One region of the Bradyrhizobium sp. 35 genome, then DNA from elsewhere that is predicted to be linked to it. Evidence: predicted binding sites of a transcription regulator. Region 1 holds the regulator's gene; each other region holds the start of a gene.
The links. Region 1 encodes PhoB, which activates phosphate uptake and scavenging genes when phosphate is short. Its sites were predicted from a motif close to TGTCATNNANCTGTCAT; they were not measured.
Positions count from the first base shown of each region.

Region 2: a site for PhoB is predicted at 5,833-5,849, ahead of IVB36_RS07700 (DUF2794 domain-containing protein). Genes of this name have one in related genera too.
Region 3: a site for PhoB is predicted at 2,170-2,186, ahead of phnC (phosphonate ABC transporter ATP-binding protein). Genes of this name have one in related genera too.
Region 4: a site for PhoB is predicted at 1,753-1,769, ahead of IVB36_RS09625 (DUF47 domain-containing protein). Genes of this name have one in related genera too.

Region 1 is NZ_JADPJC010000144.1:152,145-159,505, forward strand. Features, by position in the region: gene IVB36_RS29455 (OpgC domain-containing protein) at 1-810, opposite strand, end outside; gene apaG (Co2+/Mg2+ efflux protein ApaG) at 1,015-1,407, shown strand; gene IVB36_RS29465 (Hsp33 family molecular chaperone) at 1,469-2,488, opposite strand; gene argF (ornithine carbamoyltransferase) at 2,651-3,586, opposite strand; gene IVB36_RS29475 (aspartate aminotransferase family protein) at 3,586-4,788, opposite strand; gene IVB36_RS29480 (GcrA family cell cycle regulator) at 5,244-5,756, shown strand; gene phoB (phosphate regulon transcriptional regulator PhoB) at 5,995-6,702, opposite strand; gene phoU (phosphate signaling complex protein PhoU) at 6,725-7,361, opposite strand, start outside.
Region 2 is NZ_JADPJC010000044.1:59,825-67,185, forward strand. Features, by position in the region: gene IVB36_RS07675 (arylesterase) at 1-143, opposite strand, end outside; gene IVB36_RS07680 (ABC transporter ATP-binding protein) at 199-921, shown strand; gene IVB36_RS07685 (FtsX-like permease family protein) at 918-3,488, shown strand; gene IVB36_RS07690 (Bax inhibitor-1/YccA family protein) at 3,759-4,550, shown strand; gene IVB36_RS07695 (GNAT family N-acetyltransferase) at 4,779-5,309, shown strand; gene IVB36_RS07700 (DUF2794 domain-containing protein) at 5,402-5,770, opposite strand; gene IVB36_RS07705 (DUF1223 domain-containing protein) at 6,363-7,139, opposite strand.
Region 3 is NZ_JADPJC010000028.1:20,623-27,983, reverse strand. Features, by position in the region: gene phnE (phosphonate ABC transporter, permease protein PhnE) at 1-163, opposite strand, end outside; gene phnD (phosphonate ABC transporter substrate-binding protein) at 240-1,175, opposite strand; gene phnC (phosphonate ABC transporter ATP-binding protein) at 1,239-2,048, opposite strand; gene IVB36_RS05285 (acetyltransferase) at 2,232-2,891, shown strand; gene IVB36_RS05280 (alpha-D-ribose 1-methylphosphonate 5-triphosphate diphosphatase) at 2,888-4,081, shown strand; gene IVB36_RS05275 (DUF1045 domain-containing protein) at 4,100-4,798, shown strand; gene IVB36_RS05270 (hypothetical protein) at 4,802-5,395, opposite strand; gene IVB36_RS05265 (selenium-binding family protein) at 5,473-6,873, opposite strand; gene IVB36_RS05260 (dihydrodipicolinate synthase family protein) at 7,133-7,361, opposite strand, start outside.
Region 4 is NZ_JADPJC010000050.1:289,662-297,022, forward strand. Features, by position in the region: gene IVB36_RS09615 (branched-chain amino acid ABC transporter permease) at 1-685, shown strand, start outside; gene IVB36_RS09620 (branched-chain amino acid ABC transporter permease) at 687-1,655, shown strand; gene IVB36_RS09625 (DUF47 domain-containing protein) at 1,814-2,458, shown strand; gene IVB36_RS09630 (inorganic phosphate transporter) at 2,474-3,481, shown strand; gene sugE (quaternary ammonium compound efflux SMR transporter SugE) at 3,474-3,788, opposite strand; gene IVB36_RS09640 (peptide chain release factor 3) at 3,952-5,571, shown strand; gene IVB36_RS09645 (hypothetical protein) at 5,592-5,813, opposite strand; gene IVB36_RS09650 (hypothetical protein) at 5,800-6,378, shown strand; gene IVB36_RS09655 (NnrU family protein) at 6,450-7,034, shown strand; gene IVB36_RS09660 (class I adenylate-forming enzyme family protein) at 7,107-7,361, shown strand, end outside.

The DNA of each region.
Region 1 (7,361 bases):
GGCGATCGCGATCCACATCGTCACCCGCGAAGCCAGAATGTGCGACATGCGTCGCGCACCCCCGAGCGCGCACCATGCCCCGAACACGAACAGCAATTGCCAGGCGAAGGGATTGAAGGCCCAGAAGCCGTTCGGATAGGCCGACAGATAGAGGTCGTATTCCCAGGTCACCGCGTAGAGCGCGACCGAGAGGCCGAGCGTCACGTCGGGGCGCCACTTCATCAGCCACAGGATCAAGGGCAGCGCCAGCATCAGCACGATGTAGAGCGGCAGCACGTCCATGTTGACCGGACGGAAGCGCAGCAGCAGCGCCTGCACGATCGTGACGTCGGGCTGCTTGAGGAAATCCATGATGCCCATCTCTTCGGTGTAGAGCGGGTTCTCGAACCTGGTCGCGACGTAGGAGATTTCGGCAAGGAAGATCGTGAACAGGAAGACGTGGGCGACATAGATCTGCCAGACGCGCCGCAGGATGCGCGCGGTGGCGACGACGATGCCGGACTCCAGCATCGCCCGACCGTAGACGAAGGCGGCGGTATAGCCGGAGATGAAGATGAAGATCTCGGTGGCGTCGCTGAAGCCGTAATTGCGGATCGTGAACCAGGTCAGAAGGCTCGGCGGCAAATGGTCGATGAAGATCAGCCACAGCGCAAGGCCGCGGAATAGGTCCAGCCGGAGCTCGCGCTCGCCGATGGCTGGCAGCGAAATGGCCGGCGCGGCCGCGCGCCGCTTCGCTCCCGCGGACTTGACCTCCACAGGTTTAGCGGTTCCCGCGATCGTCGATCCCGTCACTTGGTCGGCAATGGTCATCGGGGGCCTAAAAACCCTTCCGCAAATCGCGACGTGGCAAGGAGTGTACCGGTCCGGCCGTCATCTCGCAAAGCGACCGGATCACAAGCAAGTACATTTGCAAGCCCATTTGGACGTGTACTTCCCTGCGAATTCTGGCGGGACGATGTCGCCAAGGCGTCTCCGGCGTTTGGTTCCCGGGCGGTTTTCGGTATGATGGCAATCATGTACCGCGCCGTGACCCGCCAGATCGAAGTGACCGTCGAGCCGAACTTTGTTCCGGAGCAGTCGTCGGCTGACCGCTCCCGTTATTTCTGGGCCTATACCGTCGTCATCACCAATTCCGGCGACGAGACCGTGCAGCTCAAGACGCGGCACTGGATCATCACCGACGCCACGGGCCGGCAGCAGGAGGTGAAGGGCGAGGGCGTCGTCGGCGAGCAGCCGACGCTCGCGCCCGGCGAACGCTTCGAATACACCTCCGGCGTCCCGCTCACGACCGCCTCGGGCTTCATGACCGGCCGCTACCAGATGGTCAGCGCGACTGGCGAGCGCTTCGAAATTGACGTGCCGACGTTCTCGCTGGACAGCCCGGACAACAAGCGGGTGTTGAACTAGGGCAGGAGATGGTGGGCGCGCTCCGCTTTGGCCGACCCTATCGCACCTGCAGGCTAACGCCTTACGCGTCTTCCACGCCTGCTTCATCCGGCGTGAACTCGTACACCGAGCTGCAGAACTCGCAGGTCACGACGACCTTGTCGTCCTTGACCATCGCGGCACGGTCGTCAGACGAAAAGCTCTTTAGCATCGATGCCACCGCATCGCGCGAGCAGGAGCATTGCGCCTTCAAGGGCAGCGGATTGAACACGCGCACGCCGCGCTCGTGGAACAGGCGGTAGAGCAGCCGCTCCCCGGACAGCTCCGGATCGATCAGCTCAACGTCTTCGACGGTCTCGATCAGCGAGCGTGCCTCGACCCAGGCATCGTCTTCAGCGACGGCGTGCACTTCGACGCCTTCGGGCGCATCGCCGGGATGCAGATCGGCCTGCCGCGCACGCTCGGGCGCCTTCGGCAGGAACTGCATCAGCATGCCGCCAGCACGCCAGCGATGCTTGCCGCCGTCGTTCGAACGCCATTCCTCGCCGACAGCGAGACGCACGCGTGTCGGGATCTGCTCGGAGCGCAGGAAATATTCGTGAGCGGCGTCTTCGAGGCTGCCGCCGTCGAGCGCGACCAGGCCCTGGTAGCGGCTCATGTCGGGGCCTTGGTCGATGGTCATGGCGAGATGGCCGTGGCCCAGCAGCGCGCCGGAATGCGTGCCAGTATCTTTGGCCTCGCCGAGTCGCGCGGCGTCGTAGCGCGCATAGGCGCGCAGGCGATCCGGCGCCTGATAGTCCACGACCAGGAACGACACCGGACCGTCGGTCTGGGCCTGGAGAATGAAGCGGCCCTCGAACTTCAGCGAGGAGCCAAGCAGCGTGGTCAGCACGATGGCCTCGCCGAGCAGCTTGCCGACCGGCGCGGGATAATCGTGCTTGGTCAGGATTTCGTCGAGCGCCGGACCAAGCCGCACCAGCCGACCGCGCACATCGAGCGCGTCGACCTCGTAAGGCAGCACGGCGTCATCGATCGGAACCGCGGATGGCGCGCGAACCGGGCCTTCAGGCCCGGTTTTCATATCAGGGGATTGGGAAACCATGGCGCTTTATCTGGGGTCGGAAGGCGGAATTGGAAGGGGTGAGGGCTGCATCCAGAATGCAGCACGGATCGTACGCAAGCACGGCAAATTCGGTGTCGTCCTGGCGAAGGCCAGGACGACGATGAAGACCTACTTCGCCGGCACGGCGGATACCGGCCCGGATTACTTCACCGCGTCGAAGCACCAGGCCAGAATGCCCTTTTGCGCGTGCAGGCGGTTTTCGGCCTCGTCGAACACGACGGATTGTGGACCGTCGATCACCTCGTCGGTGACCTCCTCGCCGCGATGGGCGGGCAGGCAGTGCATGAATAGCGCATCCGGCTTGGCAAGCGACATCAGCTGCGCATTGACCTGATAGGGCTTGAGCACGTTGTGGCGGTGCTTGCCTTCCTTGTCGCCCATCGACACCCAGGTGTCGGTCACGACACAATCGGCGCCGCGCACGGCGGCTTCGGCATCCGTGCCGAGCATGATCGGCGCGCCGGTCGCCTTGATGAAGTCGCGCATCGCCTTTTTCGGCGCGAGTTCCGGAGGCGTCGCGACATTGAGCTGGAACTTGAAGCGCTCGGCGGCGTGCGCCCAGGAGGCGAGCACGTTGTTGTCGTCGCCGGTCCAGGCCACGGTCTTGCCCTCGATCGGGCCGCGATGTTCCTCGTAGGTCATGAGGTCCGCCATCACCTGGCAGGGATGCGAGCGGCGCGTCAGGCCGTTGATGACGGGCACGGTGGCGTTCGCTGCAAGCTCCAGCAGGGCATCGTGATTGAGGATGCGGATCATGATGGCGTCGACATAGCGCGACAGCACGCGCGCGGTGTCGGCGATGGTCTCGCCGCGGCCGAGCTGCATTTCGGCGCCGGTGAGCATGATGGGCTCGCCGCCGAGCTGGCGCATGGCGACGTCGAAAGACACCCGCGTCCGCGTCGAGGGGCGCTCGAAGATCATCGCCAGGGTCTTGCCTTCGAGCGGCCTGACCGGCTGATGCGCCTTCTGCTTCGCCTTCATCGCGGAGGACGCAGCGAGCATGCGCTTGAGCTCCGACAGCGGCAGCTCGTTGATATCGAGGAAGTGCTTCGGTGTTTTATCGGGCGACTTGCTCATCAGCTTGCCGCCCGCTTGTTGCCGGACAACGCGGTGCAGGCGCGCTCGAGCCGCCCGACGCTGTCCTCGATCTCGGCTTCGGTGACGATCAAAGGCGGCAGGAAACGCACGACATTGTCGCCGGCACCGACGGTGAGCAGCTTTTGGTCGCGCAAGGCTGCAACGAGATCGCCGGAGGGCACCACGGCCTTGATGCCGATCAGGAGGCCCTCGCCGCGCACTTCGCTGACGACATCGCCGTGACGGTCGATCACGGAGGCGAGCTTCTGCTTGAGCAGCAGCGACATCCTCTGCACGTGGTCGAAGAAGCCGGGCTTGAGCATGACGTCGAGCACGGCGTTCGCAGCCGCGATCGCGAGCGGATTGCCCCCGAAGGTCGAGCCGTGCGAGCCCGGCGTCATGCCGGACGCCGCTTCGGCGGTCGCAAGGCAGGCGCCGATCGGGAAGCCGCCGCCGAGCGCCTTGGCCAGCGACATCACGTCGGGTTCGACGCCAAGGCGGCGGTACGCGAACAGATCGCCGGTGCGGCCCATGCCGGTCTGCACCTCGTCGAAGGCGAGCAACAGACCCTTCTCGTCGCAGAGCTGGCGCAACGCCCTCAGGAAGGCGGGCGTTGCCGAACGCACACCGCCCTCGCCCTGGATCGGCTCGATCAGGATGCCGGCGGTCTGCGGACCGATTGCCTTTTTCACGGCATCGAGATCGCCATGCGCAACCTGGTCGAAGCCCTCCATCGGAGGGCCGAAACCTTCGAGATATTTTGCCGATCCCGTTGCGGCCAGCGTCGCCAGCGTGCGGCCATGGAAGGCGCCTTCGAAGGTGATCATGCGATAGCGGTCGGGATGACCCTTTGCGGCGTGATAACGGCGCACGACCTTGATCACGCATTCCAGCGCTTCGGCGCCGGAATTGCAGAAGAACACGAAATCCGCGAAACTTTCATTGCACAGGCGCGCGGCGAGCTTTTCGCCGTCCGGGCTCTGGAACAGATTCGACATGTGCCAGAGCTTGGTGGCCTGCTCCTGCAACGCCGCGACCAGCGCCGGATGGGCATGGCCGAGCGCATTCACCGCCACCCCGGAGGTGAAATCGAGATAGCGCTCGCCATTGGTCGCGATCAGCCAGCAGCCTTCGCCACGCTCGAAACCAAGGTCGGACCTGGCGAAAACGGGGAGCAAATGCGGCGCTGCGCTGTTAGTCATGATGGTCACTTGAATGTTGCGGACGGAGTGAGCGTGCATTGCGCAACGCACCATCGACCGGCCCGGAAAACGAAACGTGCCGCCTCTTGAGGGCGGCACGTGCGACTATCTTAGGCCTGGTGAAACGGGTGTCAATGCCGCCCGGAAAGCCTCGCGAAACGCTGAATCCGTAGTCTTGCGGTGCCGATTTTGCGGGATTTGGCCACGGAACATGTGGAAGCGAGTCGGCGGACTCTTGCGCGGGAGTCACGCCATATTGTAGCGTTTGGATTGTCAGATACGACATCTCGTGCAGTGGTTCTGATCTTTAAGTCCTTATGTACCGGCGTAAACGTTCGGGCGTTCAAGACGCGCCCGGCGAGCCTTAAGGGATTCTGGCGGCACGGGTTTTTGAAGGCTTAGGCATTCGCTGCGAGGCCCCAGGATGGCTGGCGCGCAGCGAGGGAAAGGGTGCAATGACGGTTTTGACCTGGTCCGATGATCGCGTCGAGCAGCTGAAAAAGCTCTGGGAGGCCGGACTTTCGGCCAGCCAGATCGCGGCGGAGCTCGGCAATGTGACCCGCAATGCCGTGATCGGCAAAGTGCACAGGCTCGGCCTTTCGGGCCGCGCCAAGAGCCCATCATCGGCAGCGCCGCGGCCGCGCAAGGCGCGCCCCGCGCAGCACATGATGCGGGTGAGCCGCCCGATCTCGCGCGGCAACACCGCGCTGGCGCAGGCCTTCGAGGTCGAGGCTGAGCCGGATCCGGTCACCTACGACAACGTGGTGCCGATGAGCCAGCGGCTGTCGCTGCTGGAATTGAACGAGGCGACCTGCCACTGGCCGGTCGGCGATCCCTCGACCCCGGACTTCTTCTTCTGCGGTGGAAGGGCGCTGTCCGGACTGCCCTATTGCGCCCAGCACTCGCGCGTTGCGTACCAGCCCGCGTCGGATCGGCGCCGCGCACCGGTAAAGCCGGGTCCCCGTTAGTCGTCACGCGAAGACAGTTCAACAATTTCAGTGTCGTCCCGGCCTAGTGCGCAATTGCGCACGGGGGGCCGGGACCCATACTCCGAGCACGCAATAATCGTGCGGAAGGGGTCACTCCGAGTCTTCGCCAAACCACGTTCGGTGGTTATGGGTCCCGGATCAGCGCTCGCTTCGCTCGCTTGTCCGGGACGACGGCTGAGAATGCAGGGACAGCTCGCCAACAAACAAGCCTGCAACCCTACACCTGCTCCGCCTTCGCGAAGCGATCATCCAGCGCGTAGCCGGCGCCGCGGACGGTGCGGATCGGGTCCTGCTCGCGGCCGAGATTGAGCAGCTTGCGCAGGCGGCCGATATGCACGTCGACGGTGCGCTCGTCGATATAGATGTCGCGGCCCCAGACGCTGTCGAGCAGCTGCTCGCGCGAGAACACCCGTCCCGGATGCTCCAGGAAGAACTCCAGCAGGCGATATTCGGTCGGACCGAGATCGATCGGCCGGCCCGAGCGCGCCACGCGGCGCTTGTCACGGTCGAGCTCGATGTCGCCAAAAGCAAGGACGGTGGCGAGGCGCTCCGGGCTCGCGCGCCGCAGCAGGCCTTTCACGCGCGCCAGCAGCTCCGGCACCGAGAACGGCTTGACGATGTAATCGTCGGCGCCGGTCGCAAGACCCCGCACCCGCTCGCTCTCCTCGCCGCGCGCGGTGAGCATGATGATCGGGAGCTGCTTGGTCTCGGGACGGGTGCGAAGCCGCCGGCACAATTCGATGCCTGACAGGCCCGGCAGCATCCAGTCGAGCACGATCAGATCGGGGATGTGCTCCTTGAGGCGGGTGTCGGCGTCGTCGCCGCGCATCACCGTCTCGACGTCATAGCCGTCGCCTTCGAGGTTGTAGCGGAGAAGCTCGGTCAGGGCTTCCTCGTCCTCAACCACCATAATGCGTGCGCCCATCGGGTCGTCGCTCCTTAAGTCTTCAGGTGTTCGGTACCGTGTTGGCAAAGGTCGTCATGTCGCCCTTCGGCCGCTTGTCGGTGATCGCCTGGCCCTCGATCATGTAGAACACGGTCTCGGCGATATTGGTGGCGTGGTCGCCGATCCGCTCGATGTTCTTGGCGCAGAACATCAGATGGATGCAGAACGAGATATTGCGCGGATCCTCCATCATGTAGGTGAGGAGTTCGCGGAACAGCGAGGTGCAGATGGCGTCGACTTCCTCGTCGCCCTTCCACACCGCCATCGCCGCCGGCAAATCATGCGCGGCATAGGCGTCCAGCACCGACTTGACCTGCTGCTGCACGAGGTCGGTCATGTGCTCGAGGCCGCGGAACAGCTTGAGCGGATGGAAGTCCGTCTCCAGCGCCGCGACGCGCTTGCCCATGTTCTTGGCGAGGTCGCCGATGCGCTCGAGATCGGTCGCGACGCGCATGGCGCCGACGATCTCGCGCAGATCGACCGCCATCGGCTGGCGGCGGGCGATGGTGAGCACCGCACGCTCCTCGATGCGCTTCTGCAGCGCGTCGAGCTCGGTGTCGATGGCGACGACGCGCTGGCCGAGCGGGACGTCGCGGCGGATCAGCGCGTCGACGGACTCGACGATCATGCGCTCGGCG
Region 2 (7,361 bases), on a different contig from region 1:
GTGGGGAACGCTTCCTGGGCCGGGAGGCCAAGACCCGCGCTCAGGGAATCGCCGAGAACCACCAGCTTGATCGGTTTCGCCGCCTCAGCCCATGCCGGATTTGCGACGGTCATCAAAGCGAACATCAACACGGCTATGTGCATGAACAATCCGTAACGCCTCTCGACCGCGCGGGCGGAGTTGCCATATGACCGGACCATGGACACTCGCATCTCTTCCTCTTCGCTCGCCGACAGTTCGGCCGACACCATCGCCATCTCCAACGTCAATCTGTCATTGGGTACGGGCGCGGCACGCGTTCACATCCTCAAGGATATCAGCTTGCGCGTGGGCCGGAGCGAGACGATCGGCCTGATCGGCCCGTCAGGTTCGGGCAAATCCACGCTGCTGATGGTGATGGCGGGGCTGGAGCGTCCTGATAGCGGAGAGGTGGTGGTCAACGGCACGCCTTTCAATGCCCTCGACGAGGACGCGCTGGCCCGCTTCCGCGGCCGCCAGGTCGGCATCGTCTTCCAGTCCTTCCATTTGATCCCGACCATGACCGCGCTGGAGAATGTCGCGGTGCCGCTCGAGCTTGCGGGCAATCCCGACGCCGCAAAGCGCGCGGCGCAGGAGCTGCAATCGGTCGGGCTCGGCGACCGTCTGCATCATTATCCGACCCAACTCTCCGGCGGCGAGCAGCAGCGCGTGGCGCTGGCCCGCGCACTGGCACCCGATCCAGCGATCCTCGTCGCCGACGAGCCGACCGGCAATCTCGACGAAGCCACGGGACAACAGATCGTCGACCTCCTGTTCAGCAAGCATGCCGAGCGCGGCATGACGCTGGTGCTGGTCACGCACGATTCTTCGCTCGCGCAGCGCTGCGATCGCGTGATCCGCCTCCGTTCGGGGCGCATCGACACGCAGTCGGCGCCGGCATGAGTGCTGCTGCCGCACCGTTTGCGAAGCCCAACGGCGTCGCGCTGTCGCTGCGTTACGCGCTGCGCGAATTGCGCGGCGGCCTGCGCGGCTTCTACGTCTTCATTGCCTGCATCGCGCTCGGCGTGATGGCCATCGCTGGCGTCGGCTCGGTCTCGGCGAGCCTGAGCGACGGCCTCGCCCGCGAAGGCCGTACGCTGCTCGGCGGCGACGTGTCGTTCGTCCTGTTTCAGCGCGAGGCGAAGCCGGAGGAAGTCGCCTTCCTGCGTTCGCGCGGCACCGTCTCGAGCGCCGCCACACTGCGCGGCATGGCGCGCTCGGCCGAGGGCAAGCTGGCCCTGGTCGAGATGAAGGCGGTCGACGACACCTATCCGATGCTGGGCCAGCTGACGCTGGCGCCGCCGCTGCCGATGTCCGAGTTGCTCGCGGAGCGCGACGGCGCGTTCGGCGCGGCCGCCGATCCGACACTGCTGGCGCGGCTGTCGCTCAAGACCGGCGATCGCGTCACCGTCGGGGCTGCGACGTTCCAGATCCGCAGCGCCGTCGAAGCCGAGCCCGACAAGCTCGCAGGCGGCATCGGCTTCGGCCCGCGCTTCCTGATCAGCGAAGCGGGCCTGCGCGCGACAGGGCTCGTCCAACCCGGCAGCCTGGTGCGCTGGGTCTATCGTGTGAAGCTGCCGGAGATCGCCAACAACGAGCGCGCCACCGACGCCTTCATCGCGGACGCCCGCAACGCCGCGCCGCAGGCCGGCTGGGAGGTCCGCAGCCGCTCCAATGCCTCGCCGCAGCTCGAGCGCAACATCAACCGCTTCACGCAGTTCCTGACGCTGGTCGGCCTCGCCGCGCTGCTGGTCGGCGGCGTCGGCGTTGCCAATGCCGTCAAGGCCCATATCGACCACAAGCTCGAGGTGATCGCGGCCTTCAAGGCCGTCGGCGCCACCGGGCGCGACGTGTTCGGCATCTATCTCGCCCAGGTTCTCCTGCTCGCCGCGATCGGCTCAGTGATCGGCCTCGCACTAGGCGCCGCCATGCCGTTCGCGATCGTCGGCCTATTCGGCAAGCTGCTGCCCCTGCCGGTGGTGCCGGCGGTGCATGCCGACGAGCTCGCGCTGTCGTTCGTCTACGGGCTGCTCACGGCGCTTGCCTTCGGCCTGTGGCCGCTCGGGCGAGTGCACGACGTGCCGGTGGCGGCGCTGTTCCGCGACACCATCAGCTCCGAATGGCATCGGCCACGCTGGAGCTATCTCGTCTTCATGGCCGTCGTGATCGCGCTGCTCATCGCGGTCGTGATCGGGCTGTCCTTCGACAAGCGCATCGCCGCGGTGTTCGTGGCCTCCTCCGTGGTCGTGTTCGCGCTGCTCCGCGGCATTGCCGCCCTGCTGATGACGATCGCACGGCGGCTGCCGCGCACGCGATGGCCGATGCTGCGACTTGCGATTGCCAACATCCACCGGCCGGGCGCGCTGACGCCCTCGGTCGTGCTGTCGCTCGGGCTCGGGCTCGCCGTGCTCGTCACCATCACCCAGATCGACGGCAATCTGCGCCGGCAGTTCCTGGCGGCGCTGCCCGAGCACGCGCCATCGTTCTTCTTCATCGACATTCCGAGCACGCAGGCCGAGCAGTTCGACACATACCTGCGCCAGATCGCCCCTGGCGCGAAAGTCGACGACGTGCCGATGCTGCGCGGACGGATCGTCGGAGCCCGTGGTGTCCGCGCCGAGGAGCTCAAGCCCAGCACCGATTCCGAGTGGGTGCTGCAGAGCGACCGCGGCCTGACCTATACCGCCGAGCTGCCGAAGGGCTCCAAGGTGGTCGAGGGCCAGTGGTGGAGCGCCGATTATTCCGGCCCGCCGCTGGTTTCGATGGAGAAGAAGATCGCGGACGGACTCGGCCTCAAGGTCGGCGACGAGGTCGTGGTCAATATCCTCGGCCGCGACATCCCCGCGAAGATCAGCAATCTGCGCAGCATCGACTGGCAGGGCCTCGGCATCAATTTCGTCCTCGTGTTCTCGCCGAACGCATTCAAGGGCGCGCCGCACACCCACATCGCGACGCTGACGGAAGCCGGCGGCGATGCGGCCGGCGACGGCAAGATCATCAAGGAGGTCGCTGACGCCTATCCGATGGTGACGAGCGTGCGCGTGCGCGAGGTGATGGAGACGGTCGGCTCGGTCGTGACCAACCTGGCGCTGGCGATCCGCGGCGCCAGCGCGGTGACCCTGATCTCGGCGATCCTGGTGCTCGGCGGCGCGCTCGCCGCCGGCCATCGCCACCGGGTCTACGATGCGGTGATCCTCAAGACCCTGGGCGCGACCCGGCTGCGGCTGCTCGGCGCCTATGCGCTCGAATACCTCCTGATCGGGCTTGCCACCGCGGTCTTCGGCGTTTTCGCCGGCAGCGTCGCGGCCTGGATGATCGTGACCCGGCTGATGACCCTCACTTTCGTCTGGCAGGGCGGCAGCGCAGCCGGCGTGGTCGCGGCTGCCTTGGTCGTCACGGTCGGCCTCGGGCTCGCCGGCACCCTGCTGGCGTTGAACAAAAAGCCCGCCACGGTGTTGCGGAATTTGTGACAAATGGTAGCGGGCGGCGGCACGGGAGCGAAATCGCACGATTCCAGCGATTAACCACGTCCGCTCGTCTGGATTGCAGGTAAGGGCGACATTCAGCCGCGCGTGGACGGTTGCAGCGAATGTGTTAGTTTCCCACATATCGAATGGGTTCGGAGCCCCGATTGTTAGCCAAAATTTAGTCGGCAGACATCGGTATCCGAGATAGAATTTGACGAACCGGCGGCATGGCGACCCTCATGCCGGACCGGACCAACCAACGGGAATTCGACCATGTCGGACCTAGACCGCAATTACGCTTCTCCTTTCGGCAGGGCCGCCGGGCGTGTTGACGCCGCGACGGTCGATGCCGGCCTGCGCGCCTACATGCTGCGCATCTACAACTACATGAGCATCGGCCTGGCCATCACCGGCCTTGCCGCCCTCGGCGTCTACATGGCCGCCGTGACGGACGTTCCGACCCCGGAAGCCGTGCGGGTCGGCAAGCTGTTCCTGACGCCGTTCGGCTACGCGATGTTCGTCAGCCCCCTGAAGTGGCTGTTCATGCTCGCGCCGCTCGCCATGGTGTTCGTGATCTCGGCAGGCATCAACCGGCTCGCTCCTTCGACCGCCCAGATCCTGTTCTGGGTGTTCGCGGCACTGATGGGCGTCTCGCTGTCCTCGATCTTCCTGGTGTTCACGCACACCTCGATCGTCCGGGTGTTCTTCATCACCGCGGCGACTTTCGGCGCGCTCAGCCTCTACGGTTACACCACCAAGCGTGACATGAGCGGAATGGGTTCGTTCCTGTTCATGGGCCTGATCGGCATCGTCATCGCGAGCCTGGTGAACCTGTTCCTGGCGAGCTCGGTGCTGCAGTTCGTCGTGTCGGTGGTCGGCGTGCTGGTGTTCGCGGGCCTCACCGCCTGGGATACCCAGCGGCTGAAGAACGACTACATCTACGGTTACGCTTCGGCCGGCGGTGACATCGCAGAGCGTGCGGCCATCACCGGCGCGCTGTCGCTGTACCTGAACTTCATCAACTTGTTCACGCTGCTCCTGCAGCTCCTCGGCCAGCGCGACTAAGCGCCAGCCCAGAGTGGACGACAGCAACCCCCGGCCGAGAGGCCGGGGTTTTTGTTTGGGGCGAGCCTCTCAACACCCACCGTCATTGCGAGCGCAGCGAAGCAATCCAGAGTCCCTCCGCTGGTGCATTTCTGGATTGCTTCGTCGCAAGGGCTCCTCGCAAGGACGGAGTATGAGGAAGCACGGTTGCCTCTTCCAGCCGCCCCGGGAAGGCTCTAATCTTGCGGCATGTCCGCACCCGATATCAGGCCCACCACCGAGGCCGACCTCCCCGCCATCACGGCCATCTATCGGCAGGCTGTCCGCGAGGGCACCGCGACGTTCGAGCTGGAGCCGCCCGACCTTGCCGAGATGACGCGCCGCTACCGCACGCTGATCGACGGCGGCTACCCCTATTTCGTCGCCATCCTCGACGGGCGCGTCGCCGGCTACGCCTATGCCGGTGCCTACCGGCCCCGCCCGGCCTACCGCTTCACGGTCGAGAACTCGATCTATCTCGATCCATCCTTCCACCGCCGCGGCATCGGGGCGCTCCTGCTGGAGCGGCTGATCGTCGAATGCGAGGCACGCGGCTTCCGTCAGATGATCGCGGTAATTGGGGATTCCACCAATGCCGGCTCGATCGGCGTGCACACCAGGGCCGGCTTCAAAATGATCGGCACGCATCCCAGCGTCGGGCTGAAATTCGGCCGCTGGCTGGACACGGTAATGATGCAGCGGAGCCTCGGCGAGGGCGCCAAGAGCGTGCCGGGGAAGTAAGGCCCGTAGCCCGGGTGAGCGAAGCGATACCCGGGAACGCTGCAAGCAAAGACCCGGATGTCGCTACGCTCATCCGGGCTACTGGATCCCTGCTACACCACCGCCAATTTGCGATCGATCACCAGGAGCACGCGCTCCAGTTCGTGGCCGCGGCGCAGGATCAAGCCCGTCGCCGAGATCACGCTGTACATGCCCTGCTTGCGCGCGAGGCGCGGATCCTTCTCGATACGATAGATCGGCACTTCCGAGGCGCGGCGAAAGACCGAGAACACAGCGCGATCCCTGAGGAAGTCGATGGCATAGTCGCGCCACTCGCCTTCGGCAACCATCCGGCCGTAGAGATTGAGAATACGGTGCAGCTCGAGCCGGTTGAACGTCACGCGGCTCAGTTGCGCATTCGAAGCGGCGGGGCGCGCCGCCGCACGCTGTTCGCTCGGATCGGTATCCTCCGACAGACTCATAGGCCGCCTCCTGTCGCATCAGCATGACCGCGTCCGCGAAGACCGTCCCTCGACCGCGGATCATGACGGTTGCATGATTGCGCCAACTGTTCCCCACCGCAAGGGCCCTTGGAAGGACCTTGGAATCGGAGCCAATCCGCCCACACGCAGCGGTGGAACTCTGTCGCGGCAAACCGTCACGGGATCGTTAGCAGGAATCATAGTGTCGCCGCTTTTCCGCCAAGCGACTGCCGCCCTGCGTTGCGAAAAGACCTATGTGCGTTGACCCGGTCCTTTCGGTTCCGGATTCCTCAGCCCCCAGCCCCCCGGGGCCGTCAGGATCGGGTCTGTTCGCACGACAAGGAGGGCCAACGCGAGTTGGTCCTTTTTTGTTTGAGTCGAATTGTTTGGGTCGGGATGTTTCTGCCTCGACGGATATCTCAGCATCTCAGCAAAAACCCTTTCCCCTCATCCTGAGGAGCCGCGAAGCGGCGTCTCGAAGGATCGAGGCCGAGCTGCCTCAGCAGGGCCTGCATGGTTCGAGACGGCGCTGACGCGCCTCCTCACCATGAGGATTGAGAGTGTGCTTGAGTCGGACGATTCGAAGTGCGCGTCAGTGCAGCGACGTGTACGCCGCGCCCAGCATCGGGCCCGGTCTCTCCCGGCTGCCGTCCTGGACATAGACCACGGCACCGTCGACGCCGTCACGCGTGAGGTTCTCGATCGGCACCGTCCAGCTTTCCGGGCGGCCGGTCCAGTCGCCGACCTTCAGCAGGTTGCGCACCACGTTGTGATAGATCACTTGCTGTCCGCGATTTTCGCCGCGACTGATCGCGATCGGCACCGACCTCGCAATCGAGCAGATCCAGACCTCGCCGTGGGACGCCGTCGGCTCCTTGCTCGCGGCCACCGAGACGTTGATCTGCTTGCCCGCGAGCGACATCGTCACCGGCACGCTCATCACACCAGTGCCCGTCTCGGTTTTGCCGATGGCGCTTTCGATGCCGGTGCGGTCGCTGCCGACGACATGCGTGGAGCCGTTGACCACGACCTGCGGCGTGTAGACTTCGCGGTCGCCGCGCATGCGCGAATACGCACGCTGCCGTGCAGAGAAGCGCGAATCGGCCAATGTGTCCTTCCAGCCGAGATAGTCCCAATAGTCGATCGGCATGCTCAGCGCGATGATCGAGGGATCGCGGGCGAGGTCGCCGATGATCTTGTCGGCCGGCGGGCAGGAGGAGCAGCCCTGCGAGGTAAACAACTCGACAACGGCGCGGGGATCAGCCTCGGCAGGGCGGATGACGGCGACGATTGCACAGAGACCAAGAGCTCCCGACCAGAGGGCACCGGACCAGCGTGAAACCAGATGAGAAGCCGTCATTGTTGTCATGTCGAACGCCGCACACCATTGCTCGTGAGAGGGAAATCTTACCGCCGGATGGTCACCGTAATCTTACGGGCCTCACACATTTGTTGTCCGTCCAAGAACCGTACAAGGGGAGGTTCTGTGCCGGGCGGGCCCATCTGAAGCCTGCCGCAAACGCGTGAAGGCGGCCTTGTGATAGGCCGCCTTCGTGTAACCTACTACTCACTTCGCAGTGAGCCACCGTTC
Region 3 (7,361 bases), on a different contig from region 1:
TGCGCAGATTCACTTCAGCGCCGATCGCGGCCAGACACAGTGCTGCGGCGAAGATCACGGCTCCAGACAGGATTCGGAGCCGCTTGCGCGCCACCGCCTGGCGATAGGCGGCGTTGAGCACGGCGAGCTGTTGCTCGGGGAGGATCGAAACCGCGACGGTCATCTTGGCCAGGAAAATGGTCAATCAAAGAGAAAGAGCCGGGTCCATCGACCCGGCTCCAGTGGCATCGTCCCGAAACTCAGGACGCCTTCTTCTTACGCAGCGCATCGACGAACTTGATCAGCTCGATCGTGCCATCCCAATCCTTGGTGGTCGCGGGATGAAAACCCTTCTTCTGGCCGTCCTGGAGGCGATGGAACGCAGCCTTGTCCTTGGCCGGCGCGTCGAAGAACGCCTTGGCGATGGCGGCCTTGGCCTCTTCCGGCAGGTCAGAATTGTAGGCATAGGGGCCGTTGATGATCGGCGCCGACTTGTGGATGATGCGGAAATCATCCTTCTTCATCGCCGAGCCATCGGCATTCTTCAGCATGCCCTTGGTCAGCATCTGCGCTAATGTCGAGTCGTTGTCGCTGGTCCACTGGTTGGCCGCGACGTCGACCGTGCCCTGCGCCAGCGCCAGGATCGCGTTCTCGTGGCTTCCGGTGAAGACGACCTTGCTGAAATAGGTGTCGGCGTCCGCGATGCCCATCTTGTCGAGCTCGAAGCGCGGCACGTTGTTGCCGGAGGTCGAGTTCGGGTCGACCAGGCCGAGGTTCTTGCCCTTGAGCTGGTCGATGCTCTTGTAGGCGCTGCTCGCCTTGACGAAGAACACCGAGTAATAACCGGTGGAGCCGTCGGAGTTGATGTCGTTGGCGAAGGCGTCGGTCTTGACGCCGGTCAGGCGGGCGCGGGCGAACGAGGCCGAGCCGTAGCTCGCGATGTGAATGTTGCCGGCACGCTGGCCTTCGATTACGGCAGCGTAGTCGTTGGCGATGCGCAGCGTGACTTTCACGCCCAATTCCCTGGAGAGATAGCTCATGAACGGCGCCCAGCGCTCGGTCACGCCCGAGGCGTTTTCCGCCGGAATGACCGCGAAGGTCAGCTCGGGATATTTGGCTTTCCAGTCTTCGGCGGAGGCCGAAGTCGTCAACGCGAGCGCGGCGGCGCCGGCGAGAATCAATCTGCGAGTAATCATGATAGCCTCTTCATTGGTTGAGGTCGGTTGACGCAAAATTGGTAAGTCCTGATGCGGCGCAGCTCAGGCGGCGGCCGCCGTTCCAAGCGCCGGAATGCCCTGTCGCACCGGTGCAGGCGTGCCGCCCATGACTTCGGCGGCTTCGAGATCGTAGAGCTCGCGCGCCACGTGGTCGGTCAGCTCGGCCGGCGCGCCGTCGAACACCACGCGGCCCTGCGCCATGCCAATCAGGCGGTCGCAATAGCTGCGCGCCAGGTCGAGCGAATGCAGATTGCAGAGCACCGTGATGCCGAAGTGCTTGTTGATGCGCAGCAGCGCATCCATGACGATCTTGGTGTTGCGCGGATCGAGCGAGGCGATCGGCTCGTCGGCGAGGATGATGTCGGGCTGCTGCACCAGCGCGCGGGCAATCGCGACGCGCTGCTGCTGGCCGCCGGAGAGCTGATCGGCGCGCTGGGCCGCGAGCGGGGCAATGTCGAACTGTTCGAGCGCGGACATCGCCAGCGCCCTGTCCTGCTCGGGCCAGGTCTGCGACAGCGAGCGCCAGGCCGGCATCGTCGCAAGCCGTCCCATCAGGACGTTGGTGAGCACATCGAGCCGGCCCACCAGATTGAACTGCTGAAAGATCATCGCCGAGCGCGCCCGCCACTGCCGCAGCTCCTTGCCGCGCAGCGCCGTGACGTCGAGGCCGTCGAACAGGATGCGGCCCTGTGCAGGGGTCGCGAGACGGTTGATGGTGCGCAGCAGGGTCGACTTGCCGGCGCCGGAGCGTCCGATCACGCCGACGAAGCCGCCGGGAGAGACTTGAAACGAGGCGTCGTCCACCGCGGCTTTCACGCCGAAGCGACACGTCAGACCTTCAACCACCAGCATGCAGGGCTCCAGAGTAGCTGGGACCCACCGCTAACGCCGGCGCTTGACACTTGTGTGACACGGACGTTGCGGTGCGGCGATCCTACACACCTCATCTCCTGTTCATCCCCTGTCATGGCGTCGTCATGACATTGTCATCAAGCCGCTCGAAGAGAAACGCCCGCCCTCTCGTTCGGATTCAACATGGCCGCCAAAGCTCTTTCGGTCCAGCCGACTGTCGATCCCTCCGCGAAGCTGCACGACGCCAGGCTTGGGGCCTACACCGAGGTCGGCGCGCGCACGATGCTGCACGAGGTGACGATGGGGGATTACTCCTATGTCGTGAACGACGCCCAGATCACCTACACCACCATCGGAAAATTCTGCTCGATCGCGGCGATGACACGGATCAATCCGGGCAATCACCCGATGCAACGCGCCACGCAGGCGCACTTCACCTATCGTTCGAGCGCCTATTTCGAAGGCGAGAGCGACGACACGGAATTCTTCGACTGGCGGCGCCAGCATCACGTCCATATCGGCCATGACGTCTGGATCGGCCATGGCGCGATCGTTCTGCCGGGCCGCAACATCGGCACCGGCGCGGTGATCGCGGCCGGCGCCATCGTCACCAAGGACGTTCCGGCCTACACCATCGTCGCCGGCAATCCGGCGCGCATCGTGCGCCGGCGGTTCTCGGAAGAGGTTGCGGGGCGGCTTGCGAGGCTCGCTTGGTGGGACTGGGATCACGACAAGTTGCGTGAAGCCCTGCCCAATTTCCGCAAGCTCGGGATTGAGGATTTCCTCACGGCATACGAAGCAGGGGCACCCTCTTCTGCCAGCAAACGAAGCGCGGTCGCGTGACAGACATATTCCTCGAGGGCGGGCGGGCCCTGATCGGCTCCGAGTTCGCCGAAACGTCGCTTCTCGTGTCCGGAACGGACATCGCAGAGATCAATGCCTCGCGCAGCCGGGCGCGGCTGGCGATCAAGGCGCGCGATCTGCTGGTCCTGCCGGGCATCGTCGATCTGCATGGCGATGCCTTCGAGCGACAGATGATGCCGCGCGCCGGGGTCGATTTCCCGATCGACGTCGCGCTCGCCGACAGCGACCGCCAGGCGATCAGCAACGGCATCACCACGGTTTTTCACGCCACGACCTGTTCGTGGGAGCCGGGCCTGCGCAGCGCCGGCAATGCGCGCAGCCTGATGGAGGCGATCGAACGGGAGCGCCCGCAATTCGCCGCCGACACCCGCTTTCACCTGCGCCACGAGACCTACAATCTCGACGCCGAAACCGAGATCAGCCAATGGCTCACTGAGGGCCGCGTCGACCTGTTCGCCTTCAACGACCACATGGACGGCACGGTTGGGGACATGGCCAAGCCGCGCAAGCGCAATCGCATGGTGGAGCGCACCGGCCTGTCGAGCGAGGAATTCGACCGGCTGGTCGGACACATAATGTCCCGCGCCGCGGATGTGCCGGCTTCCGTGTCACGGCTGGCCGCGACGGCCCGCGCCGCCGACGTGCGGATGCTCTCGCACGATGATGCGACGCCGGCGATGCGCGAAGGCTTTCGCGCCATGGGCGTGGCGATTGCGGAGTTTCCGATCAACGAGGAGACAGCGCGGGCGGCAGCAAGCCACGGTGACGCCATCGTCTACGGCGCGCCGAACGTCGTGCGCGGAGGCAGCCACACGGGCTGGACCAGGGCATCCGACATGATCGCCAAAGGGCTCTGCTCGGTTCTGGCCTCGGACTACTACTATCCCGCGCAGCTGCTCGCTGCGTTCCGGCTCGCCGCCGATGGCGTGCTGCCGCTGACCGAGGCCTGGAATCTGGTCTCCGCCGCGCCCGCGCGCGCGACCGGTCTTGCAGATCGCGGCGTGCTCGCGGAAGGCCGGCGCGCGGACATTCTGCTGGTCGACGACAGCATGCCGCTGCGGCCGCGGCTGATCGCCGTGATATCAGGCGGCAAGCTCGTGCATCTCACCGAGGCGACGCGGTTGCTTGGCATGCCAGCTACCCCGCGCCAAGCTGTCGCCGCGGCATAAACCCGCTATGCTCGGACGATGACGAGTTTCCCCCGCTACGCGATCTATTTTGCCGCAGGCAGCGACAGCGCGCTCACCCGCTTCGGCGCGGAGTTGCTCGGCTACGATGCCTATACCGGCAACGAGCTGCCGTTTCCCGCCGACGCATCGCGTCTCGCGCCGGACTGGCGTGATGTCACCGCCGATCCCCGCAAATACGGCTTTCACGCCACGCTGAAGGCGCCGATGGCGCTGGCGTCCGACAGGCGCGAGGTCGAGCTTGTTGCGGCCTGCGCGACATTCGCCGGCAGGGCACGCGCAATTCCGGTGATCCGCCCGGTCGTCGATTCCATCAGCGGCTTCATCGCCGTCATTCCCGGGGAGCCGGTCGGCGAACTCCAGCAGCTCGCCGCCGATTGCGCGCGCGACTTCGACTCCTTCCGCGCGCCGCTGAGCGCGGAAGACCGTGCGCGGCGCAAGCCGGAGAAGCTGAGCGAACGGCAGCGCCACTATCTCGACCGCTGGGGCTATCCTTACGTGATGGAGGAATTCCGTTTCCACATGACGTTGACGGGCCGGCTCGACGTGGAGCGGCGCGGGCCGATTCTGGAAATGCTGCAGGGAAGGTTTGCTGCGCTCGGCCTCAAGACGCTTGCGATCGATCGCGTCGCGCTGTTCAAACAGGACCACGCCAAGGCTCGCTTCCGCATCATCGGCGAGTGGGCTTTGACCCAGTAAGTGTCAGTGCCAGCTCGCGAGATTGAAGCCGAAGGCCACAACGCCAACCAGAATGAGGCTGGTGGCCCAGATTACATCCAGATTGAACCAGCTTCGCGAGACGAACCTCAATCCCAGATGGCGGTAGACCAGCCACGCCAGACATCCGCCGGCGCTGACCATGGCAGCGACGTGCACCAAAGACACCAGAACCGCCATCCCGAGACTCGCCTTCATCAGCGCGCCGGCGGCCTCATGGCCGGCATCGAGTTCGAAGGCCTGGCAGAGCCCGAGATAGATCGGCACGAGCATCAAGGCGGCGCCGTGAGCAATGGCAACGGCAAATGACCAGAGCGCCAATTGCGTCGGCGGAATTCGTGCCAGCGCGCGCGGATGGCGCCGCTCGACCAGCCGATAGACGCCGAAGCCGATGACGAAAAGGCTCGCGCCGAGCTGGATCGAACGCTGCCACTCGGCCAGCACGAGCAGGAACGCGAATGGCAGCAGCACGAGAAGCGTTGCCAGGAGATGTCCGGCGGCCAGAGCCCACAACGCACGAAAGAGCGCGCGCGGGCTCTTGTCCATGAGCCCGGCCGAAACGGCGAGCGGCCAGCCCATTCCCGGATTGACCCCGTGATAGAGACCGCTCGCAACAAGAGCGAGCCACAGCCAGCCGAGGCTCGCGTGTGCCCAATCTAGGCCGACGGGTAGCAAAAGGAGTCCGTCGAACAATCGCCGCCCTCCAGCCTGATCTGGTGCGCACGATATCCGTCGGGGAAGCTCACGAAGTAGTTCTTGTCGAGCTCGAAGCCACCATTGCGACCGACATTGGCCATGACTTCCAAACCCGGAACGCCATCGGGATAGAACTGGTCATCCCAGGTGGAATAGAGCGAATTGGTCCAGTACACCCGCCTGCCGTCCCGGCTGATCTCGACCATCTGCGGACCGGCCGCAAATGCCTTGCCGTTCGGATGGGGGGTGCGGCGCGCGATGCCGCCGATGTGAACCGAGCCCGCAAGCTTCGGCTTTCGCGGATCACTCACGTCGTACTGGCGCATTTCACCCGTGCCCCAGCACGAGACATAGAGAAAACGATCATCCATCGACAGGTCGATGTCGGTCACCAGCGGCGGCACGGCGCCAAAGCCCTGAAGCAGCGGCGGGAGCTTCTCCTTTGGCGCAGGCTCGGGCGGGATCGTCGCCGTCTTCTCCGCATGGAATTTTCCGCCTTCGCGCCACCAGGTCCAGATCGAGGCTTCGAGATTCGTGGTGTCGACCACAACGCCTACAAAGCCGTATTCGCGAACCGGATCGTGCGCCGGCCGTACCTCCAGCGCCATCTGATGATTGGCGCCGAGGTCGATGGTCTGCACGTTGCGACGGGCGCGGAGATCCCAGAAGTGGAGACGATGGCCATATTTGTTCGCCAGCAGATCTTCCGGGACGATCCCGTTCTCGAACTGCGGCGGCAATGCCCATTCGCTCGTCACCACGTAGTCGCGCGGCAGGTTCCACCAGAAATCATAGTGCAGCGTCTGCGGACCGCGGTCGATCTCCCATCGTCCAAGGACCTCGAACGTCTCGCAATCCATGATGAAGACGCCTGGAGGCCCGTTGGTGCCGTCCTTGCCGCCGCCGCCGAGCGTGCTCACATAGACGCCGTCCGGCCCGCAATGGATGGTGTGCGGCCGCGAATAGCCGGTCTTTTTGAAGACTTCCTCGGGCTCGATGATCTTGTGGATTTTGGCTTTGGTCGGATCGGGCTTGGTATCGATGATGTAAATCCGCGACGAGCGCAGCCCGGGGATGATGAGATAGCGCCGCTCGATGAAGGCATGCCCAGTGAGCGGCGACAAGGCGGAGGAGCAGGCATTCCAGCCGAAGTGATGAAACTCATCGCCCTTGTTGGGCATCGTCACGGTGTGGACGATCTGGCTGTAGGTCGGCGATCCCGGCTTGGCGTCGATCACCGCGAGAGCATCCGGTTTCGAGAAATCCGGACTGAGCAGCAACGTGTAGGCAAAGTTCTCCGCAGGAGCTTCCATCGCAAGCTTGGGCGATGCGTGAAAGGTGGGATCCGGCCTCATCGTCATGGCACTGCCTCCCTGTTTCGTTGGTTCGCACCAACCTGGTTCGGAATAGCGGCATAATGAAGAGCTGTTGCGCGATGTCTTGAGTTGCTCCGCGGGCCAGGTTGGCGAGCGTACAATATGTCATCGCCGGGCTGCGGGAAACCGCCCGAACCGCGTTAATTCGACGCCTTCAGCCAGATGGAAGCTGGCGGGATCAGGCCAGGGGTGCGCACCTCACACTCAGCGTCGTCCCGGCCTTCGCCGGGACGACAGCGTTGCGCTACTTCCCCCACCTCAACGCCAGCGCATCGCGCTCCTTGGCCAACTCCAGCAGCCCGGCCCGCGTCGCCGGGTGCAACGGCTGGAGCGGATGCCGCACCGTGTCCGACTTGATCACGCCGCCGGCCTGCATCATCGCCTTGCAGGCGATCAGGCCGCATTGGCGGTTTTCGTAGTTGATCAGCGGCAGCCAGCGTTCGTAGGCGGCTTTGGCCTCTTCACGCTTGCCG
Region 4 (7,361 bases), on a different contig from region 1:
CTACTGGTGGGCGTTGCTGCTTGCGCCTGTTATCGTCGGCATCTTCGGCATGATCCTGGAACGGACCATGCTGCAATGGCTGACCGGGCTGGATCATCTCTACGGCCTGCTGCTGACCTTCGGCATTGCGCTGATCGTGCAGGGCGTGTTTCAGAACTACTTCGGCTCCTCCGGCCTGCCTTACGCCATTCCGGACCAGCTTAAGGGCGGCATGAATCTCGGCTTCATGTTCCTGCCCGTCTATCGCGGCTGGGTCGTCATCTTCTCGCTGGTGGTCTGCATCGCGACCTGGTTCCTGATCGAGAAGACGCGGCTCGGCGCCTATTTGCGCGCCGCCACCGAAAACCCGACGCTCGTGCGCGCCTTCGGCGTCAACGTGCCGCGCATGATCACGCTGACCTACGGCCTCGGTGTCGGCCTTGCAGCGCTCGCCGGCGTGCTGTCGGCGCCGATCAACCAGGTGCGGCCGTTGATGGGCGCCGACCTCATCATCGTGGTGTTCGCGGTGGTCGTGATCGGCGGCATGGGATCGATCATGGGCTCCATCATCACCGGCTTCGCGCTCGGTGTGATCGAAGGCCTGACCAAATATTTCTACCCCGAGGCCTCCAACACCGTCGTGTTCGTGCTGATGGTGCTGGTGCTCTTGGTGAAGCCAACGGGATTGACGGGAAGGGCGGCCTGATATGACAGCCTTGACGGACGACACGCTGCCGGTAACCCCGCGCGCGATCCGCGACGAGATGATCGTGTTCGTGGTGATGGCGCTGCTGCTGGCTTCGGTGCCATTCACGGGGGTCTACCCGTTCTTCGTGATGCAGGCGCTGTGCTTCGCGCTGCTCGCCTGCGCCTTCAACCTGCTGATCGGCTACGGCGGTTTGCTGTCCTTCGGCCATGCGATGTTCCTGGGCACGGCCGGCTATTGCAGCGCGCATGCGCTGAAAGTATGGGCGCTGCCGCCGGAACTCGGCATCCTCGTCGGGGTCGCCGGTGCCTTCGTGCTCTCGCTCATCACGGGCTATATCTCGATCCGCCGCCAGGGCATCTATTTCTCGATGATCACGCTGGCGCTGTCGCAGCTCTTGTACTTCATCTACCTCCAGGCGCCGTTCACCCATGGCGAAGACGGCATCCAGGGCATTCCGCAGGGACGCATGTTCGGCGTCTTCGATCTGACCAAGCCCACCGTGCTCTACTACGTGGTGCTGGTCGGTTTCCTCGCCGGCTTCCTGCTGATCTTCCGCATCATCAACTCGCCGTTCGGCGAAGTCCTCAAGGCGATCCGCGAGAACGAGCCGCGCGCGATCTCGCTGGGTTACCGCACCGATCAGTACAAGTTCCTGGCTTTCGTCCTGTCGGGCACGCTGGCCGGCTTTGCCGGTGCGCTGAAAGTCTTCGTGGCGCAGAATGCCTCGCTCACCGACGTGCACTGGTCGATGTCGGGCGAAGTCGTGCTGATGACGCTGGTCGGCGGACTCGGAACCGTCTTCGGTCCCGTGGTCGGTGCCTTCGTGATCATCGCCATGCAGCAATATTTGGCGGGGTTCGGCCAATGGGTGACCGTGATCCAGGGCTCGATCTTCGTGATCTGCGTGCTCACCTTCCGCCGTGGCGTCATCGGCGAAATAGCGCATTACTTCCGGCGGTCGCTGTAAGTCATTGATATAATAGAAGATGTGTTGACGCGCGAAAGCGGTGGATGATCCAGCTCCACGGGCGTGAGGTGGCACGCGCGTGGATCGAAAATGGTCTATGACAGTTTCATGACGGCCCGCTTGGGCCAGGCCATCATCCAACCGGTAGTCTCTCCCCCATGATGCGATTGTTTCGCGCTTTCCTGCCGAAGGAAGAACGGTTCTTCGACCTGTTCGACCGCCACGCCCAGACCGTGATCCAGGGCTCGATCGCGCTCCAGAGCATGCTCAACGGGGGCGAGGAGACGCCGGTCTATTGCCAGCGCGTCAACCAGTTCGAGAACGATGCCGACAACATCACCCGTGAGGTGCTGACCGCGGTGCGCCGCACCTTCATCACCCCGTTCGACCGCGGCGACATCAAGAACCTGATCACCTCGATGGACGACGCCATCGACCAGATGCAGCAGACCGCCAAGGCCGTGATGCTGTTCGAGGTCCGCAGCTTCGAGCCGCCGATGCGGGAGATCGGCGGGCTTCTGATCGAATGCGCCAATCTGGTCGGCCGCGCGCTGCCGCTGATGCAGAAGATCGGTCAGAACGTGGCCATGCTGACCGCGATCACGGAAGAGCTTGGCAAGCTGGAAGGCCGCGTCGACGATCTCCATGATATCGGGCTGAAGGAACTGTTCCTCAAGCATCGCGGCGGCAACGCGATGGATTTCATCGTCGGCGCAGAGATCTACGACCATCTCGAGAAAGTCGCCGACCGCTTCGACGACGTCGCGAACGAGATCAACAGCATCGTCATCGAGCAAGTTTAGGGCAGGGGCCACGCCGTGGATGTTGCGTTGGGTCTTCCCGTCCTGGTCGGATTGATCGCCGTCGCGCTGCTGTTCGACTTCCTGAACGGCCTGCACGACGCCGCCAATTCGATCGCGACCATCGTCTCGACCCGCGTATTGCGGCCGCAATACGCGGTGTTCTGGGCCGCGTTCTTCAACTTCGTCGCCTTCATGGTGTTCGGGCTGCACGTTGCCCAGACTATCGGCACCGGCATCATCGATCCCGCGATCGTGGATGCTCAGGTGATCTTCGCCGCGCTGGTCGGCGCCATCGTCTGGAACCTGGTGACATGGGCGCTCGGCATCCCATCGTCCTCGTCTCATGCATTGATCGGCGGCTTGTTTGGTGCCGGCGTGGCCAAAGCCGGCCTTTCAGCGGCGGTCTGGAGCGGGTTGTCCAAGACGGTGATCGCCATCGTGCTGTCTCCGCTGGTCGGCTTCCTGCTCGCGATGGTGCTGGTCGCGATCGTCTCCTGGGCCTCGGTGCGCTCCACGCCCTTTGCCGTGGATCGCGCCTTCCGCATCCTGCAATTCGCCTCCGCCTCGCTCTATTCGCTCGGTCATGGTGGTAACGACGCTCAGAAGACCATGGGCATCATCGCCGTGCTGCTCTATTCGCAGGGCCAGCTCGGCGGCGAATTCTTCGTACCCTTCTGGGTGGTGCTCTCGTGCCAGGCCGCGATGGCGATGGGGACGCTGATGGGCGGCTGGCGCATCGTCCGCACCATGGGCCTGCGCATCACTAAGCTGACCCCGATGCAGGGCTTTTGCGCCGAGACCGGCGGTGCCGCGACCCTGTTCATGGCGACCTTTCTCGGTGTTCCGGTCTCGACCACCCACACCATCACCGGCGCCATCGTCGGCGTCGGCGCGGCCCGCCGCCTCTCGGCGGTGCGCTGGAACGTCGCCAGCTCGATCGTCTATGCCTGGGTGATCACGATGCCGGCCTCGGCCATCGTCGCCGCACTGAGCTGGTGGGCGGTCAAGATCTTCGTCAGGTAACCAGCTTCAGTCCGACAATGCCGGCGACGATCAGCCCGATGCTGGCGAGGCGGAACGCGGTGGCCGGCTCGCCGAACAGGATGATGCCGAGCGTCGCGGTGCCGACCGCACCGATGCCGGTCCAGACCGCATAAGCGGTTCCAATCGGCAGCGATTTGAGAGCGAGCCCGAGCAGGATGATGCTGCCGGCCATGGCGCCGAGCGTGAGGATTGACGGAACGAGCCTGGTGAACCCCTCGGTATATTTGAGGCCGATGGCCCAGGAGATCTCCAGCAGACCGGCGACGAACAGGATGCTCCAGGCCATGACGACCCTCCATTCAAGGCAGGGTCGTCCCCGCGACTGGTGTGCTGATAGCAAGGGAAGGCCGTCCCTCCCAACCCAAGCCCGATATGGGGCTGGCCGGAAGCCTCCGCAATCACCAGATCAGGCTTGATCAGGCTCATTTTCCCTGCCAAACGCTGCCGCAATGTCCGACATCGCCACCACAGCCGAATCGACGGCCCGTTCCTCGCTTGCCGCTGAAGTGTCGCGGCGGCGTACCTTTGCGATCATCTCGCATCCGGACGCCGGCAAGACCACGCTGACCGAAAAGCTGCTGCTGTTCGGTGGCGCCATCAATCTGGCCGGCCAGGTCAAGGCCAAGGGCGAGCGGCGCAACACGCGTTCGGACTGGATGAAGATCGAGCGCGAGCGCGGCATCTCGGTCGTGACCTCGGTCATGACCTTCGAGTTCGAGGGCCTCGTGTTCAACCTGCTGGACACGCCGGGCCACGAGGACTTTTCGGAAGACACCTATCGCACGCTCACGGCGGTCGATTCCGCCGTCATGGTGATCGACGCCGCCAAGGGCATCGAGGCGCGCACCCGAAAGCTGTTCGAGGTGTGTCGTCTTCGGGATATCCCGATCATCACCTTCATCAACAAGATGGACCGCGAGAGCCGCGACGTCTTCGAGCTTCTCGACGAGATCGAGAAGACGCTGGCGCTCGATACCACGCCGATGACCTGGCCTGTCGGCCGCGGCCGCGAGTTCCTCGGCACCTATGACGTCGTCAATGGCGGCGTGCGCCTGCTCGAAGGCGGTGGCGCCAAAACTGGCGCGGCGCAGCAGATCGAGATCGCCGAGCTCGCCAAGCTCAATGCCAATCTCGACGTGTCGGCGGTCAAGGACGAGCTCGAACTCGTCACCGCGGCTTCTAAACCGTTCGAGCTCGAAGCGTTTCGCGAGGGCCATCTGACGCCGGTTTATTTCGGCAGCGCGCTGCGCAATTTCGGCGTCGGTGACCTGCTGCAAGGACTCGGCAAGTTCGCGCCCGAGCCGCGCGCGCAGGAGAGCGACCAGCGCAAGGTCGAAGCCACCGACCCGCGCATGAGCGCCTTCGTGTTCAAGATCCAGGCCAACATGGATCCCAACCACCGCGACCGCATCGCTTTCGCCCGCCTCTGCTCCGGAAAGCTGAGCCGCGGCATGAAGGCGAAGCTCGTGCGCACCGGCAAGAGCATGCCGCTGTCCAGCCCGCAATTCTTCTTCGCGCAGGACCGTTCGGTTGCGGACGAGGCTTATGCCGGCGACGTCGTCGGCATTCCCAATCACGGCACGCTGCGCATCGGCGACACGCTGACCGACGGTGAGGATTTCAACTTCGTGGGCGTGCCGAGCTTTGCGCCGGAAATCGTCCGCCGCGTGCGTCTCACCGATGCCATGAAAGCGAAGAAGCTGAAGGAAGCGCTTCAGCAGATGTCGGAAGAGGGCGTGGTGCAGGTATTCCGCCCGCGCGACGGCGCACCGGCGTTGGTTGGCGTCGTTGGCGCACTCCAGCTCGACGTGCTGAAGGCCCGGCTGGATGCGGAATATTCCCTCCCAGTCGAATTCGAGGTCAGCGAGTTCCAACTCGCGCGCTGGGTCTCTTCGGACGACCGCAAGAAGCTCGATACCTTCATCGCCGCCAACACCTCCAGCATCGCCGACGATGTCGACGGGGATCCCGTCTATCTGGCGCGGAACGAGTTCTATCTCGGCTACACAAGGGAACGTGCCGAGGGCATCGAGTTCACCAACGTCAAGGACGTCAAGAAGAAGGGCTAGGGCGTAGCTCCGTCCGCTCCTCACCCTCCGCTGTCATGCCCCGGCTTGACCGGGGCATCCAGTACGCCGCGGCTTCCCGGCTCAATCACAGACGTCCCGGAGTACTGGGTCGCCCGGTCAAGCCGGGCGACGACACCGAGGTTGAACGCGAGCACGTGAACGCCGGCGATCTTGACGTTGTCGGAGGTAATGCCACGTTTTACTCTTGCGGTATTGTGAGATCGCATGATGTGGCGCGGCATCCTTGTTTTTCTCCTGCTGGCGATCTCGATCGTTGCCACCGACGCGCGGCCGCGACAGATCAACCCAATTCCGTTTTCGCACGAGCCATGCAGTGTGCTCGACGGCCGGCCCTGCACGCCATCCTATTGCAGCCCGCTCGAGCCTGGTCCCTGCATTCCCGAGATCGACTATTCCTACGGGCAGAACCTCCAGCTCACGATCCAAAGCGTGCCAGCGGACGCCGATCGCGCCAAATACCAAAAGCCTATTCACGATCTCGATACGATCGGCGATCTCTTCGCCGAGCTGCGCAGCTGCTGGTCACCGCCATCGGACAATGCCCGCGCGGGCATGCAGATCGCCGTGCGTTTCAGCTTCAACAAATCGGGCGGCCTGATCGGCCCGCCGCGCCTGACCTTTGCGACCGCAGGCGTGCCCGCCGAGACGAGAACTACCTATCTTAATGCAATCAATTCATCGTTGAACGCCTGCCTGCCGCTGAAGTTCACCGGCGGTTTTGGCGGTGCCATCGCCGGGCGGCCGATCGCGATCCGGTATGTCGACAATCGCGAGATCGGCAAGTAGCGCATCAGTTGCGACCCGCGGCCAATCGATGATACGCCATGGGCTGGGGCGCTGGTTGAGGGGAGAATCTCGTGGGTCTGCTGGTTATGATCCTGGGGCTTGCGCTGTTTTTTGCGGCGCATGTGTTCACGACGAAACGCGATGCACGCGCGCAGGCCATCGCGAGAGTGGGCGAGGGGACCTACAAGATCCTCTATTCGCTTGCCTCGCTTGCGGGGCTCGCACTGATCATCTGGGGCTTCGCGCATTATCGCGCGACCGGCTGGATCGACGTCTGGTATCCGCCGAAGGCGCTGAAGCACATCACGCTCGCGCTGATGCTGCCCGCGGTCATCCTGGTGGTTGCGTCCTATCTGCGCGGCCGCATTTACGCGACACTGAAGCATCCGATGCTGGCCGGCATCAAGCTGTGGGCGGCGGCGCATCTTCTGGCCAATGGCGATCTCGGCTCCATCATCCTGTTCGGGTCCTTTCTGGGCTGGGCGGTGTATGACCGCATCACGCTGAAGCGTCGCACCGATGGCGGCGGTCCGCCGATTCCGGTCGGCGGCGTCACCAACGATCTGATCGCGGTCGTGGTTGGAATCGTCGCTTATCTGGCGCTGGCTTTTGCGTTCCATCCCGTCGTCATCGGCGTTCCCGTGATGGGCGGCTAGCCGATCAGCACAAGACAGGACCGCATGCCCGTGCGCGGAAGATAACGAAAGTAACAAGCCAAGGGCAATCCGATGGACTGGTCGCATTCTCAGATCCCGCCAATGCGGTTCGAGGCGCGCTTCGGCGATCGGGTGGTACCGGCATTTTGCGATCGGCCGTCGAGCCTGTGGGCGATGATTGCGGACGCCTGCGCCCGCAATCCCGACGGCGAAGCGCTGATCTCAGGCGGTGTCCGGCTGAGCTGGCGGCAGGCCGTCGAGCAGGCTGCGCGGATCGCGGCGGGATTTCGCAAGCTCGGATTGCAGCGCGGCGATCGTGTCGCGATC